DNA from 3 places in the Rhizobium sp. BG4 genome. Region 2 is predicted to be linked to each of the others. Evidence: predicted binding sites of a transcription regulator. Region 2 holds the regulator's gene; each other region holds the start of a gene.
The links. Region 2 encodes LexA, which represses DNA repair genes until DNA is damaged. Its sites were predicted from a motif close to TGTTCNNNNTGTGTTCNG; they were not measured.

Region 1 (4,126 bases), 700 kb from region 2:
ATATAGAGAATGATGCAGCAGAAGAAGAGGCCCCAGAGGCCCATCTGGAACTGCATGACCCAGGGGTCCTCGCGCTGCGCCAGCGCCCGATTCATCATCGCCGAGATGGCGATGCAGACGGCGCTGACGACGGGGAGAAGCGCGACGAAGCCGACTTCCTGGAAGCTCGGCTGGATGATCAGGATCGCCCCGAAGAAGCCGACGCCGCAGGCCGTGTAGCGCCGCCAGCCGATGGCTTCGCCGAGGAAGATGCTGCTGAGGATCGTCAGGATGATCGGCTCGACGAAGAAGATGGCGATCGCATCGGCGACCGACATGTATTTCAGCGTGGCGACGAAGGAGATCATCGAGATGGTCATGATGATCCCGCGGATCGCGTGATAGAAGGTCTGCTTCCACGAGAGATCGGCGAGGTTTTTGCGCCAGATGACGACGGGCAGCATGCAGATCGCCTGGACGGCGAAGCGCGCCGCGGTGATCTCGGCAGACGGCACGGTGGCGATCGCCAGCTTGGCGAAGATATCGATCAGCGGCGAGAACAGCACCGAGAGAAGCATGAGCATCAGGCCCATGGTGACTTCGGAGGATGCTGTCGTCTTCATTGCCGTACCATTCTTGTCTGCGGGGCTCTCAGGAACGTGCCGTCACGCCATCGCACCAATCGGCGAAGGCCGAGATGGCCGCCGCGGCGCCGGTGTCGTTCAGTGTCTCGTGCCGGGCGTCCTGATATATTTCAGTGGTGATACGGGAGAAGCCATGCCGTTTCAAATGGTTTGACAGCCATCTTACGGCTTTCCCGTGCTCGGTTGCTGGATCCTGCCCGCCGCCGACAAGATGGATCGGTAGGGATTTCGGCAGCCGGTTCAGATGCTCGGTCTTCGGCGCCCGGAAGGTCAGCTCGAAGATGTCGAGCCACAGCGATACCGAGGCATCGAAGCCGCAGAGCGGATCGGCGATATATGCATCGACTTCACTGGGATCGTGCGACAGCCAGTCGAAGGCGGTGCGGTGGCCGGGGATGGCCTTGCCCCAGGCGGCAAAGGTCAGCTTCGGCAGGAGGCCGCTCGGCACATCCGAGCCCTTCAGGGCCTTTTCGGCAAGCAGGATGGCGTGGGCGGCGCGACCCGCCGCGCCGACGGCGAAGTTGGAATTCCAGACGGCGACGGCGTTGAATTTTTCGGGGTAGGAGACCGCCGTGTTGAGCGCGATCAGTCCGCCCATCGAATGACCGAAGAGGATGACGGGCAGGCCGGGATAGAGGCCGGCGGCGTGATCGCGCATGGCGACAACATCCTCCTGCACGCGGGTTACGCCGTTCCGTCTTGCGAACTGGCCGATCGGCGCATCGGGCGCCGTCGTTTCGCCGTGGCCGCGGTGGTCGTGGGCGAAGACGTGATAGCCGCGGGCGGCCATCGCCGCGGCGAAGCGCGCGTATCGTTTCGAATGTTCGGCAAGGCCGTGGCAGACCATGAGGATGGCGCGTGCCGTGCCCTCTGCCGCCGCATGGTGAAAGGCAAGCGTTGCGTCCGGTCTCTTAAGCCATTGTGTTTGCGAAAACATTCGGTCCTCCCGGCCGGTACCAGAGCAGATCGGGCGGCAAATGCAAGCGTCGCTGCGACGATATGCAGGGGAAATTCATGCGATTCAGGGTTGCGGGGAGGCGAGCTTCATGCTTATTTGTTCGTGTATTGTTCTATTTTCAGAGGGTGGAGATGAGCAGGTTCCTTGTTGTTGCCGTGATGCTTGCATTGTCGGGTTTCTCCGCCGGTTCGGCGATGGCGCAGGAGGGGCGCACCCGCTTCATTCTCGCCGCCAGCTGGCAGCCGGCCTTCTGCCAGACCAACCAGAAGAAAGCCGAATGCGCCAGCCAGACGGCCGAGCGCTACGATGCGACGAACTTTTCGCTGCACGGCCTCTGGCCGATGCGGCAGAATTACTGCGGAGTTCCCGGAGATCAGCAGGCGGCCGACAAGGATGGCGACTGGCGCTCGCTTCCCGAGGTCAAGCTGACGCCCGAGAATGCGGCGGCACTCGCCAAGGCGATGCCGGGAACGCAATCGGCGCTGGAGCGCCATGAATGGACCAAGCACGGCACCTGCACGAAGCTTTCTGCCGACGCCTATTTCGGCACGGCGGTGCGGCTGATGGGCGATCTCAACGGCTCGGCGGTGCGCGATCTCTTCGCCGCCAACACCGGCAAGATGGTGACCGCCGAGCAGATCAAGGCGGCGTTCGACAAGAGTTTCGGCGCTGGCGCCAGCGACCGCGTCAAGATGAGCTGCCGCAGGGCAGGCGGGGTGCGCGTCATCAGCGAGCTGACGATCGGCCTCTCGCAGGATGCGGTGACGGATATGAACGCCGGTCTCGGCAAGCTGATCCAGGGTGCAGGGCGGACGTCGTTCGGCTGCAACGAGGGGATCGTCGATGCGGCAGGCTTCTAGGCGCCGCTAAATCTGGCAGGGACGCAATCGTGAGGCCCGAAATCCGGTAGCAATACCGGTTTCGGCGTTGCCCGGCGCGCCCGTTTCGCCTACATAGCGGCACGGTTTTAAAGTTTGCGCCTGGAGCAGTTCACACATGGCACGTCAGTTCATTTATCATATGTCGGGACTTAACAAGTCTTACGGCGCCAAGAAGATCCTCGAAAACGTCAACCTGTCGTTCTACCCGGACGCCAAAATCGGTATTCTCGGCCCGAACGGTGCCGGTAAGTCGACCGTTCTGCGCATCATCGCCGGTCAGGACAAGGAATATACCGGTGAAGCCTGGCTCGCCGAAGGTGCGACCGTCGGCTACCTCGAACAGGAGCCGAAGCTCGATCCAAGCAAGACCGCGTTCGAAAACGTCATGGAAGGCGTTGCCGACAAGCAGGCCGTGCTCGACCGCTACAACGAGCTGATGATGAACTATTCCGACGAGACGGCGGAAGAGGGCGCCAAGCTCCAGGACATCATCGACAGCCAGAACCTCTGGGATCTCGAACAGCAGGTCGAGATGGCGATGGAAGCGCTGCGCTGCCCGCCGAAGGATGCCGAGGTCACCAATCTCTCGGGTGGTGAACGCCGCCGTATCGCGCTCTGCCGCCTGCTCCTGTCGCAGCCGGATCTGCTGCTACTCGACGAACCGACCAACCATCTCGACGCTGAGACCATCGCCTGGCTGGAAAAGCACCTGCGCGATTATCCGGGCGCCGTGATGATGATCACCCACGACCGCTACTTCCTCGACAACGTCACCGGCTGGATCCTGGAGCTCGACCGTGGCCGCGGCATTCCGTACGAAGGCAACTATTCTGCCTACCTGACGGCCAAGGCCAAGCGCATGCAGCAGGAAGCCCGCGAAGAAGCCGGCCGCCAGAAGGCGCTGTCGCGCGAACAGGAATGGATCGCCTCCAGCCCGAAGGCTCGCCAGGCCAAGTCCAAGGCCCGTATCAAGGCCTACGAACAGCTGGTCGATGCGGCCGAGAACATCCGTCCCGGCGATGCGCAGATCATCATCCCGGTCTCCGAGCGTCTCGGCCAGGTGGTCATCGAGCTCGAAGGCATCAAGAAGGGCTTTGACGGCCGCACGCTGATCAACGACCTGTCGATCAAGCTGCCGCCGGGCGGCATCGTCGGCATCATCGGCCCGAACGGCGCCGGCAAGTCGACGCTCTTCAAGATGATCACCGGCCAGGAAACCCCGGATGAGGGTTCTATCCGCATCGGTGAAACCGTGCATCTCGGCTATGTCGACCAGAGCCGCGATGCGCTGAACGCCGACAAGACCGTCTGGGAAGAAATCTCCGGCGGCGCCGAAGTCATCAAGCTCGGCAAGTTCGACATGAACTCGCGCGCCTATTGCGGCGCCTTCAACTTCAAGGGCGGTGACCAGCAGCAGAAGGTCGGCAACCTCTCGGGCGGTCAGCGTAACCGCGTGCATCTCGCCAAGATGCTGAAGGCCGGCGGCAACGTTCTTCTCCTCGACGAACCGACCAACGACCTCGACACGGAAACGCTCGGTGCGCTGGAAAGCGCGCTCGAAAACTTCGCCGGCTGCGCCATCATCATCAGCCACGATCGCATGTTCCTCGACCGCCTGGCGACGCATATCCTCGCCTTCGAAGGTGACGGCCATGTCGAATGGT
Region 2 (4,126 bases):
CAGCGAGATCAGCCTGGAACTTTCGGGGGATGCGGCCAAATTGCCGCATCTTGAGCCAGCGCGCGCCTATTCTGGCCTCGTGCCCGTGCCAACGCGGCACGTACCGGCCACGCTCAGCGCTTATCGACTCCGATCATCCATCGGGCGCGCGATAGGCGCCATCCCGAAATGCGCCGACGAAGAGCTCGCCTACGGTGGACGCATGCTCTTCGCGCCGGTTGCGCTCGGCTTTGGTGCCGTGGCGTGGTTTGCGGCCGGCACCAGCGTCTCGCCGATCATGCCACTTTTCTTCATCGCGGTGCTGTTCACTCTGCTGGTCTTCACCGATCGGGCGCGGGAGGGGATGCGCGTCGTGATCGCCGCATTGACGTTGGTAGCGGCAGGCGTCGCGACTGCGCAATTCGAAACGTGGAGAGCCGAGACCATCCTCCTTGATTCCGCCGTGACGACGACGCTCACAGGACGGGTCGAGCGCCGGGAAAGCGATGGCCGCGGCGGCTGGCGCTATCTGCTGTCATTGCGCGCAACCGAAAACCCGGTGGTGAAACGCCCGCCCGCCCGGGTGACTGTCATCGCCCGCGGCGCCAAGTCCGAGTTCGAGACGGGAACCTGGGTGAAGGGCAGGGCGCGGCTGACGCCACCCTCCGGTCCGGCACTCCCCGGTCTCAACGACTTCGCCTTCTCATCCTATTTCGATCGCGTTGGCGCCAATGGGTTTTTCTATGGGGCGCCAACGGCGGTGACGCCGGGAGCCGCAGACGAGCATTCGCTGACCGACAGCGCCTTCGAGTGGCTCTACCGGCTGAGAAGCGGCATCGGCGATCGCATCAGGGGCATTTTGCCCGGCGATACCGGCGCTTTCGGGCCATTTCGGCAGAAACTACGGAGGCACTCCGGCAATCAGGCCTCGCGCATATCATCGCCATATCGGGCCTCAACATGGCGCTGTCTGCCGGCATCTTCTTCGTCGGGTTCCGCACGCTGCTCAGCCTGTTTCCGTCCGTCGCCCAGGCCTATCCGGTCAAGAAGATCGCCGCCGCCGGAGCGCTTGCGGCCGTCACCGCCTATTTCCTGATTTCCGGCTTCGCAGTTTCCGCCGAGCGCGCCTTCATCATGATGGCGATCATGCTGACGGCGGTGTTCTTCGACCGGCCGTCGATCAGTTTGCGCAATGTGGCGCTTTCGGCACTGATCATCATCGCCATCTCGCCCTCGGAAATCATGGGGCCGAGCTTTCAGATGTCCTTTGCCGCGACGCTGGCGCTGGTCGCCGGCTATGCGCTCTGGAAGGAGCGGCCGGCGCGCGACAAGCCATTTGCGAAATTGCGGGCGGTCAGGCTCATGTCATCGGCGGCCGGCTTCTTCGGCGGCATCCTGCTCACCTCCGTCATCGGCGGTTTCTCGACGGCGCTGTTCTCGATCGAGCATTTTCACCGGCTGACGGCCTATGGCCTGCCTGCCAATCTCGCCGCCATGCCCGTCATCTCCTTCGTCATCATGCCGGCCGGGCTGCTTGCGATGCTGTTGATGCCGTTCGGGCTGGATGCCTGGGCCTGGCAGGTGGTCGGCTTCGGTCTCGATCTGGTGATCGCGATCGCCAAGACCGTCTCGTCCTGGGGCGGTGATATCGGCGTCGGCCGGTTGCCTGCCTGGTATTTCCCGGCTGCGGTCGCGGGCTTCCTGCTATTGACCCTGCTGCGCACCCGGCTGAGGCACATCGGCACGGCAATCATGGCCCTGTCGACGCTTGTGGTCGTCATGCTTCCCGAGAAGCCCCCACCGAAGATCGTCATTGCTGAGGACGGCAGCATGGCGGGGATCATCGGTTCCAGCGCAATCGCCACCAATCGCGAGCGCCCGCCGGGTTTCATCTTCGATCAGTGGAAACGGGCTCTGGTGCTGGACAGCCATCGCGAGCCGATCTTCATCACATCGGCATCGGTCCCGCGCCGCCGGGCGAAAGATTAAGGCTGACACCAGCGCAACAGCAGGAAGCGCAGAGCGCAATCACGGCCAATGCCAGGGAAGAGCGGTTTTCCTGCGTAAAGAAAGCCTGGTGCACGGCAAAGCTGGAGAACGGCTCGGTGCTGACGGTCATCGACAATGCCGCTTACCTCGGCCCCGCCTGCGATGCATCCGATATCGTCGTCACACCGGTGCGCCTGCGGCTCGAAAGCTGCCGCTCTGGCGCACTGCTTTTTACCGGCGCTACCTTAAGAAAGACAGGCTCTGTCGAGTTGCGCTTCGATGGAGGCGCTGCAGCGGTCACCGCATCCTTCGAGGATCTCGACCGCCCCTGGACCCGCCACCGCGCCTATGACTGGCGCAGCGGCACTTTCGATGGCGATGAAGGGCCAGTCAGTGATAGCGGCGGATAAGGCCGACAAGCTTGCCCTGAACCTTGACGCGATCAGGCCCGAAGATACGGGTCTCGTAGGCCGGATTGGCAGCTTCGAGTGCGATTGATGCGCCCTTGCGGCGGAACCGCTTCAGCGTCGCTTCTTCATCGTCGACAAGGGCGACGACGATATCGCCGGCATTGGCGGTATTGGTATTGCGGATGATGACGGTGTCGCCGTCGAAGATGCCGGCCTCGATCATCGAGTCGCCCTTGACCTCAAGCGCATAGTGCTCACCGTTTCCGAGCATATCGGCGGGAACGGTGATGTCGTGGGTGTTCTGCTGGATCGCAGAAATCGGCACACCGGCGGCGATGCGGCCCATGACGGGAACCGAGATCGAGCTGCTATTGTCTTCGTTCGCCGGCTTCGGCGGCGCAACGGGCTGCGGCTTGCCGAGGCTGCCTTCGATGACGCTTGGCGAGAAGCCGCGGCGCGGCTGGATGCTGGGGCTGTAGGCCTCGGGCAGCTTGATGACTTCCAGTGCGCGGGCGCGGTTCGGTAGGCGGCGAATGAAGCCGCGCTCTTCGAGCGCTGTGATCAGGCGATGAATGCCCGACTTAGAGGCGAGGTCGAGCGCATCCTTCATTTCGTCGAAGGACGGCGGTACGCCGGACTCCTTCATCCGCTCGTGAATGAAGAGGAGAAGCTCCTGTTGTTTGCGCGTCAGCATCGAAGTCTTTCCCCAGATTCGTGAAACAAAGCCAGAACGGACACTATATGTTCCATATGTGTTCCGCAAGTGCCTAAATATTGGTAAAACTTCCCGTCATTTTTCGTCATTTTTGAAAGTTTCTTTGCCGGATTGGTTATCCGCGCTTGCGCTTTGCCCGGCGCGGCGTGCAAATCTCTGCCGGCTTCACCGGAGGGAACCGCCATGACGCATCCGCTCGATCATCTGGTACTGCCCGTCACCCACATCGATGTCGCCCGCGAGCGACTCGGCCGTCTCGGTTTCACCGTCGCCGCCAATGGCCGTCATCCGTTCGGAACGGAGAATGCCTGCGTCTTCCTCGCCGACAAGACTTATCTGGAGCCGCTCGGCATCGCGAGCCAGGCGGAGTGCGATGCCGCCGCCGCCAAGGGCAACAGCTTTGTCGCCCGCGACCAGGCCTTCCGCTTCCGCTGCGGCGATGATGGCTTCTCGGCAGTCGTCTTCGGCACTGACGATGCCGATGCGGACAGGGCCGCCTATGATGGCGCGCAGCTGAGCGGCGGTGACATGGTGGAGTTCTCGCGCCCGATCGTCATGCCCGATGGAACGCAGGCGACCGGCGCCTTCAAGCTCGCCTTTGCCGCCGATCTGAGGGCGCCCGATGTCTTCTTTTTCGCCTGCCAGCGGATCAACGCCTTTCCGGCCGATCGCAAGGTGCTGGAGACTCATGCCAACGGCGTTCTCGGCATTGTCGAGATTGCCCTCAGCGCGGAGGAACCCGACGCCTTCGCGTCGCTGTTGCAGACGGCAAGTGGCGGCGTTGCGCCCGGTGAGGCCGCCTTCGGCCTTTCCTTCGCCCTCAGTAATGTCCGGATCGCCATCTATTCCGAAGAAGGGATGGAGGCCTATTTCGATGTCGAGCCGCTTGGCACCGATAACGGCCTGCGGGCGCGGGCAATCGTCTTTACAGTCGCTGATCTGGCCGTGACAGCGGCGCATTTGGCTGCTAACGGGATCACCTACGTGAATATGAACAATCGTCTATTGGTGAAGCCGGCGCCGGGACAAGGCG
Region 3 (4,126 bases), 300 kb from region 2:
GACGAGCTGGAAGGCAAGGTCGATATCGTCGTCTCCGACGTGGTCATGCCGGAAATGGATGGACCGAGCCTGCTGCGCGAGCTGCGCAAGAAATATCCGGATATGAAGTTCATCTTCGTGTCGGGCTATGCCGAGGATGCCTTCGCCCGCAACTTGCCGGAGGGCTCGAAGTTCGGCTTCCTGCCGAAACCGTTCTCGCTGAAGCAGCTGGCCGTCGTCGTCAAGGAAACGCTCGACCAGAACTGAACGGGAGGCGCTGCCGCCTCCCGCAAGACTTTTTTCTGATCAGGCTTCCAGCGCCACGGCGATCTCTGCCGCGAGACGCGCATTGTTTTCCACCAGCGCGATATTGGTCTTCAGGCTCTGGCCATCGGTCAGGTCGAAGATCGTGCTGAGCAGGTAGGGCGTGACGGCCTTGCCGGTGATCTCGTCACGCTCGGCGCTGTCGAGGGCGCGCTCGATATAGATTTCCATCTCCTCGCGCGGGATTTCGTCGGCTTCCGGAACCGGATTGGCGATCAGCATGCCGCCGTCGATGCCGAGCTGCTCGCGGGTCGCCTGGAAATTGGCGATTGCGGCCGGGCTGTTCAGCGTCAGCGGGCTCTTCAGGCCCGATGCACGCGACCAGAAAGCCGGGAATTCTTCGCTCTCGTAGGTGACAACAGGGACGCCCGAGGTTTCCAGCACTTCCAACGTCTTCGGAATATCGAGGATCGCCTTGGCGCCGGCGCAGACGACGATGACGCCGGTGCGCGCGAGTTCCTGCAGGTCGGCCGAGATATCGAAGCTTTCCTCAGCGCCGCGATGCACGCCGCCGATGCCGCCGGTTGCGAAGACCTTGATGCCGGCACGCGCCGCGGCAATCATCGTTGCGGCAACGGTCGTCGCACCGGTGCGGCGCTCGGCGATCGAGAAGGCGAGGTCGGCACGCGACACCTTCATCACGTCCTTTTCCTTGGCGAGCCTTTCGAGCTCCTCCGGCTCCAGGCCGATATGCAGCACACCGTGCATGACCGCGATCGTGGCAGGGATAGCGCCCTGTTCGCGGATGATCGCCTCGACGCTGCGGGCCATCTCGATATTGCCGGGGTAGGGCATGCCATGGGTGATGATGGTCGATTCCAGCGCTACCAGCGGGGCGCCGCGCTGCCTGGCGGCGGCAACTTCCTTCGAATAGGCAATCGGCAGCTGAGGGGAGATCGGTTTCGTCATTGTCTTTTCCAGTTCATCGATAAGCGCGCTTCAATGCAGAATTCTGGCGGCTGGAACAAGTGCCAGCGTGTCGCGGAGCAGTTCCGGCGTCAGATTTTCACTGACAGCAAGCGGTGACTGCACGGTGACAGCGGCGGCGGCGGCACCATGGCGCACGGCCTCTTCCAGCGGCAATCCCTGCATGATGGCGGAAAGCACGCCGGCTGCAAGGGAGTCTCCCGCACCGGTGACATCGGCCACCATTTTGATCGACGGCGGCTGCAGGGCAATCGCGCCGCCGCTTGCAAAGGCGATCAGCTCGCGCTGACCGCGGGTGACGATGCCGCCCTTCAGGCCGATGTCACCGAGCAGGGATGCCCATTCGGCGGCATTCTCCGGCCGCTGTCCGGCAAGCGCCGCAGCTTCCGCCTCGTTGAGGAACAGATAATCGATACCTCCGGCCGATGGCTTCAGCTTGACGACCTTGGCCGGTGAGATGGCGATCGCGGCAACTGGCTTGCCGAGGCTGTTGGCGCGGGCGACGATCGCGGTGATCGTGTCCTCCGGCAGGTTGGCATCGAAGAGGATCATATCCGTCGCCGCAAATGCATCGCGCACCCAGCGGATCGCCAGGCGGCGGGGAACGAAGAGGCGGTAGAGATCCATGTCGGCGAGTGCAATGACGAGATTGCCGTCGCGCTCGAGGATCGCGGTATAGCTCGGCGTCTTGCGGTCGAGGAACACGAAGGGGCGGTCGTTGATCCCGGCGGCATAGGCCGCCTCGGTGACCATCTCGCCGGTGGGGTCACCGCCGCGCGGCGAGATCATCGTGACGTCGAAGCCGAGGCGGGCGAGGTTGCGAGCGGCATTGAAGCCGCCGCCGCCGGCTTCCTCGAACCAGCTGCCGGGATTGCTGGAACCCGGCGCGGTGTCGCCGGAAATGCGGCCGCGGCGATCGACATGGGCGCCGCCGAGAACGAGAATCTTGCGCTTCACCGTACCGCTCCAGCCGCTCTTGTTTTAGCGAATCGTGCCTGCGGGAAATTCTCCGGCTGCCGATGCCTGGGCGCTCTAAGCCCTTGCTTCACATCGATAAAACAAAAGTAGAACACGTACTGATTTACCTTTTTCTTTCAACTGCTTGAACGCCTCTTGCGAAATGAGAACAAATCACGTACAAAATCGGCATCGGCGGCGACATTGCTAGAGCGGCTTCAATAACCTAAAGGTGGATCGAATGTCACAGAATACATTGCGGCTTGTAGAGGACAAATCGGTGGACAAAAGCAAGGCACTTGAAGCGGCACTCTCTCAGATCGAGCGGTCGTTCGGCAAGGGCTCGATCATGAAACTCGGCGCGAAGGACAGCGTCATCGAGGTCGAAACCGTATCGACGGGTTCTCTCAGCCTCGATATCGCGCTCGGCATCGGCGGTCTCCCGAAGGGTCGTATCATCGAAATTTATGGACCGGAAAGCTCCGGTAAGACGACGCTGGCGCTGCAGACGATCGCGGAAGCCCAGAAGAAGGGCGGCATCTGCGCCTTCGTCGACGCCGAACACGCGCTGGATCCGGTCTATGCACGCAAGCTCGGCGTCGATCTGCAGAACCTCTTGATCTCGCAGCCCGATACCGGTGAGCAGGCGCTCGAAATCACCGACACGCTGGTTCGCTCCGGCGCCGTCGACGTTCTCGTCGTCGACTCGGTCGCAGCGCTGACGCCGCGTGCCGAAATCGAAGGCGAAATGGGCGACAGCCTGCCGGGTCTCCAGGCCCGCCTGATGAGTCAGGCGCTGCGCAAGCTGACGGCCTCGATCTCGAAGTCGAACTGCATGGTGATCTTCATCAACCAGATCCGCATGAAGATCGGCGTCATGTTCGGTTCGCCTGAGACGACGACGGGCGGTAACGCGCTGAAGTTCTACGCCTCGGTTCGCCTCGACATCCGCCGTATCGGCGCGGTCAAGGAGCGCGAAGAGGTGATCGGCAACCAGACCCGCGTCAAGGTCGTCAAGAACAAGATGGCGCCTCCCTTCAAGCAGGTCGAATTCGACATCATGTATGGCGAAGGCGTTTCCAAGACCGGCGAGCTCGTCGATCTCGGCGTCAAGGCCGGCATCGTCGAGAAGTCGGGCGCCTGGTTCTCCTATAACAGCCAACGCCTCGGCCAGGGGCGTGAAAACGCCAAAATCTTCCTGCGCGACAATCCGGATGTTGCCCGCGAGATCGAAACGTCGCTGCGCCAGAATGCCGGCCTGATCGCCGACCGCATTCTGCAGAACGGCGGACCCGATGCCAACGACAGTGACGGTGACGGCGAGCCCTGATCCTTTCCTGACAATTTGAGTGCCAGCCGGCCGCATTCGAGACCCGAATGCGGCCGGTTTCGTTTGTGGATGCCTGTGTGCTCTAAGCTGTCTGACGTTTGCCTGCTGGACAGTGGTTAATGCGGGCGATAAAAGCCACTGGATTTAAAGTTTTGACCTGCCTTGGGCAGCATTGAAGGGCATAGCATGAGCGGTGTGAATGATATCCGGTCGACCTTCCTCGACTATTTCAAGACCAACGGCCACGAAGTCGTGCCGTCCAGCCCGCTCGTGCCGCGCAACGACCCGACGCTGATGTTCACCAATGCCGGTATGGTGCAATTCAAGAACGTCTTTACCGGTCTTGAAAAGCGTCCCTATTCGACGGCGGCGACGGCGCAGAAATGCGTGCGCGCCGGCGGCAAGCACAACGACCTCGACAATGTCGGCTATACCGCCCGCCATCACACCTTTTTCGAGATGCTCGGCAACTTCTCCTTCGGTGATTATTTCAAGGAGCGGGCGATCGAGCTTGCCTGGAACCTGATCACCAAGGAATTCGGCATCGATGCCAAGCGCCTGCTGGTGACCGTCTATCACACCGACGACGAGGCTTTCGGCCTGTGGAAG

Region 1: a site for LexA is predicted at 1,679-1,696, ahead of F2982_RS16990 (ribonuclease). Genes of this name have one in related genera too.
Region 3: a site for LexA is predicted at 2,285-2,302, ahead of recA (recombinase RecA). Genes of this name have one in related genera too.

Annotation. Positions count from the first base shown of each region.
Region 1 is NZ_CP044125.1:3,383,482-3,387,607, forward strand. Features, by position in the region: gene F2982_RS16980 (DMT family transporter) at 1-602, opposite strand, end outside; gene F2982_RS16985 (alpha/beta hydrolase) at 631-1,560, opposite strand; gene F2982_RS16990 (ribonuclease) at 1,713-2,441, shown strand; gene ettA (energy-dependent translational throttle protein EttA) at 2,578-4,126, shown strand, end outside.
Region 2 is NZ_CP044125.1:59,941-64,066, reverse strand. Features, by position in the region: partial or broken gene F2982_RS00335 (ComEC/Rec2 family competence protein) at 203-2,378, shown strand; gene lexA (transcriptional repressor LexA) at 2,359-3,072, opposite strand; gene F2982_RS00325 (VOC family protein) at 3,277-4,126, shown strand, end outside.
Region 3 is NZ_CP044125.1:3,785,750-3,789,875, forward strand. Features, by position in the region: gene F2982_RS18910 (PAS domain-containing sensor histidine kinase) at 1-246, shown strand, start outside; gene F2982_RS18915 (pseudouridine-5'-phosphate glycosidase) at 286-1,212, opposite strand; gene F2982_RS18920 (carbohydrate kinase family protein) at 1,243-2,187, opposite strand; gene recA (recombinase RecA) at 2,429-3,517, shown strand; gene alaS (alanine--tRNA ligase) at 3,704-4,126, shown strand, end outside.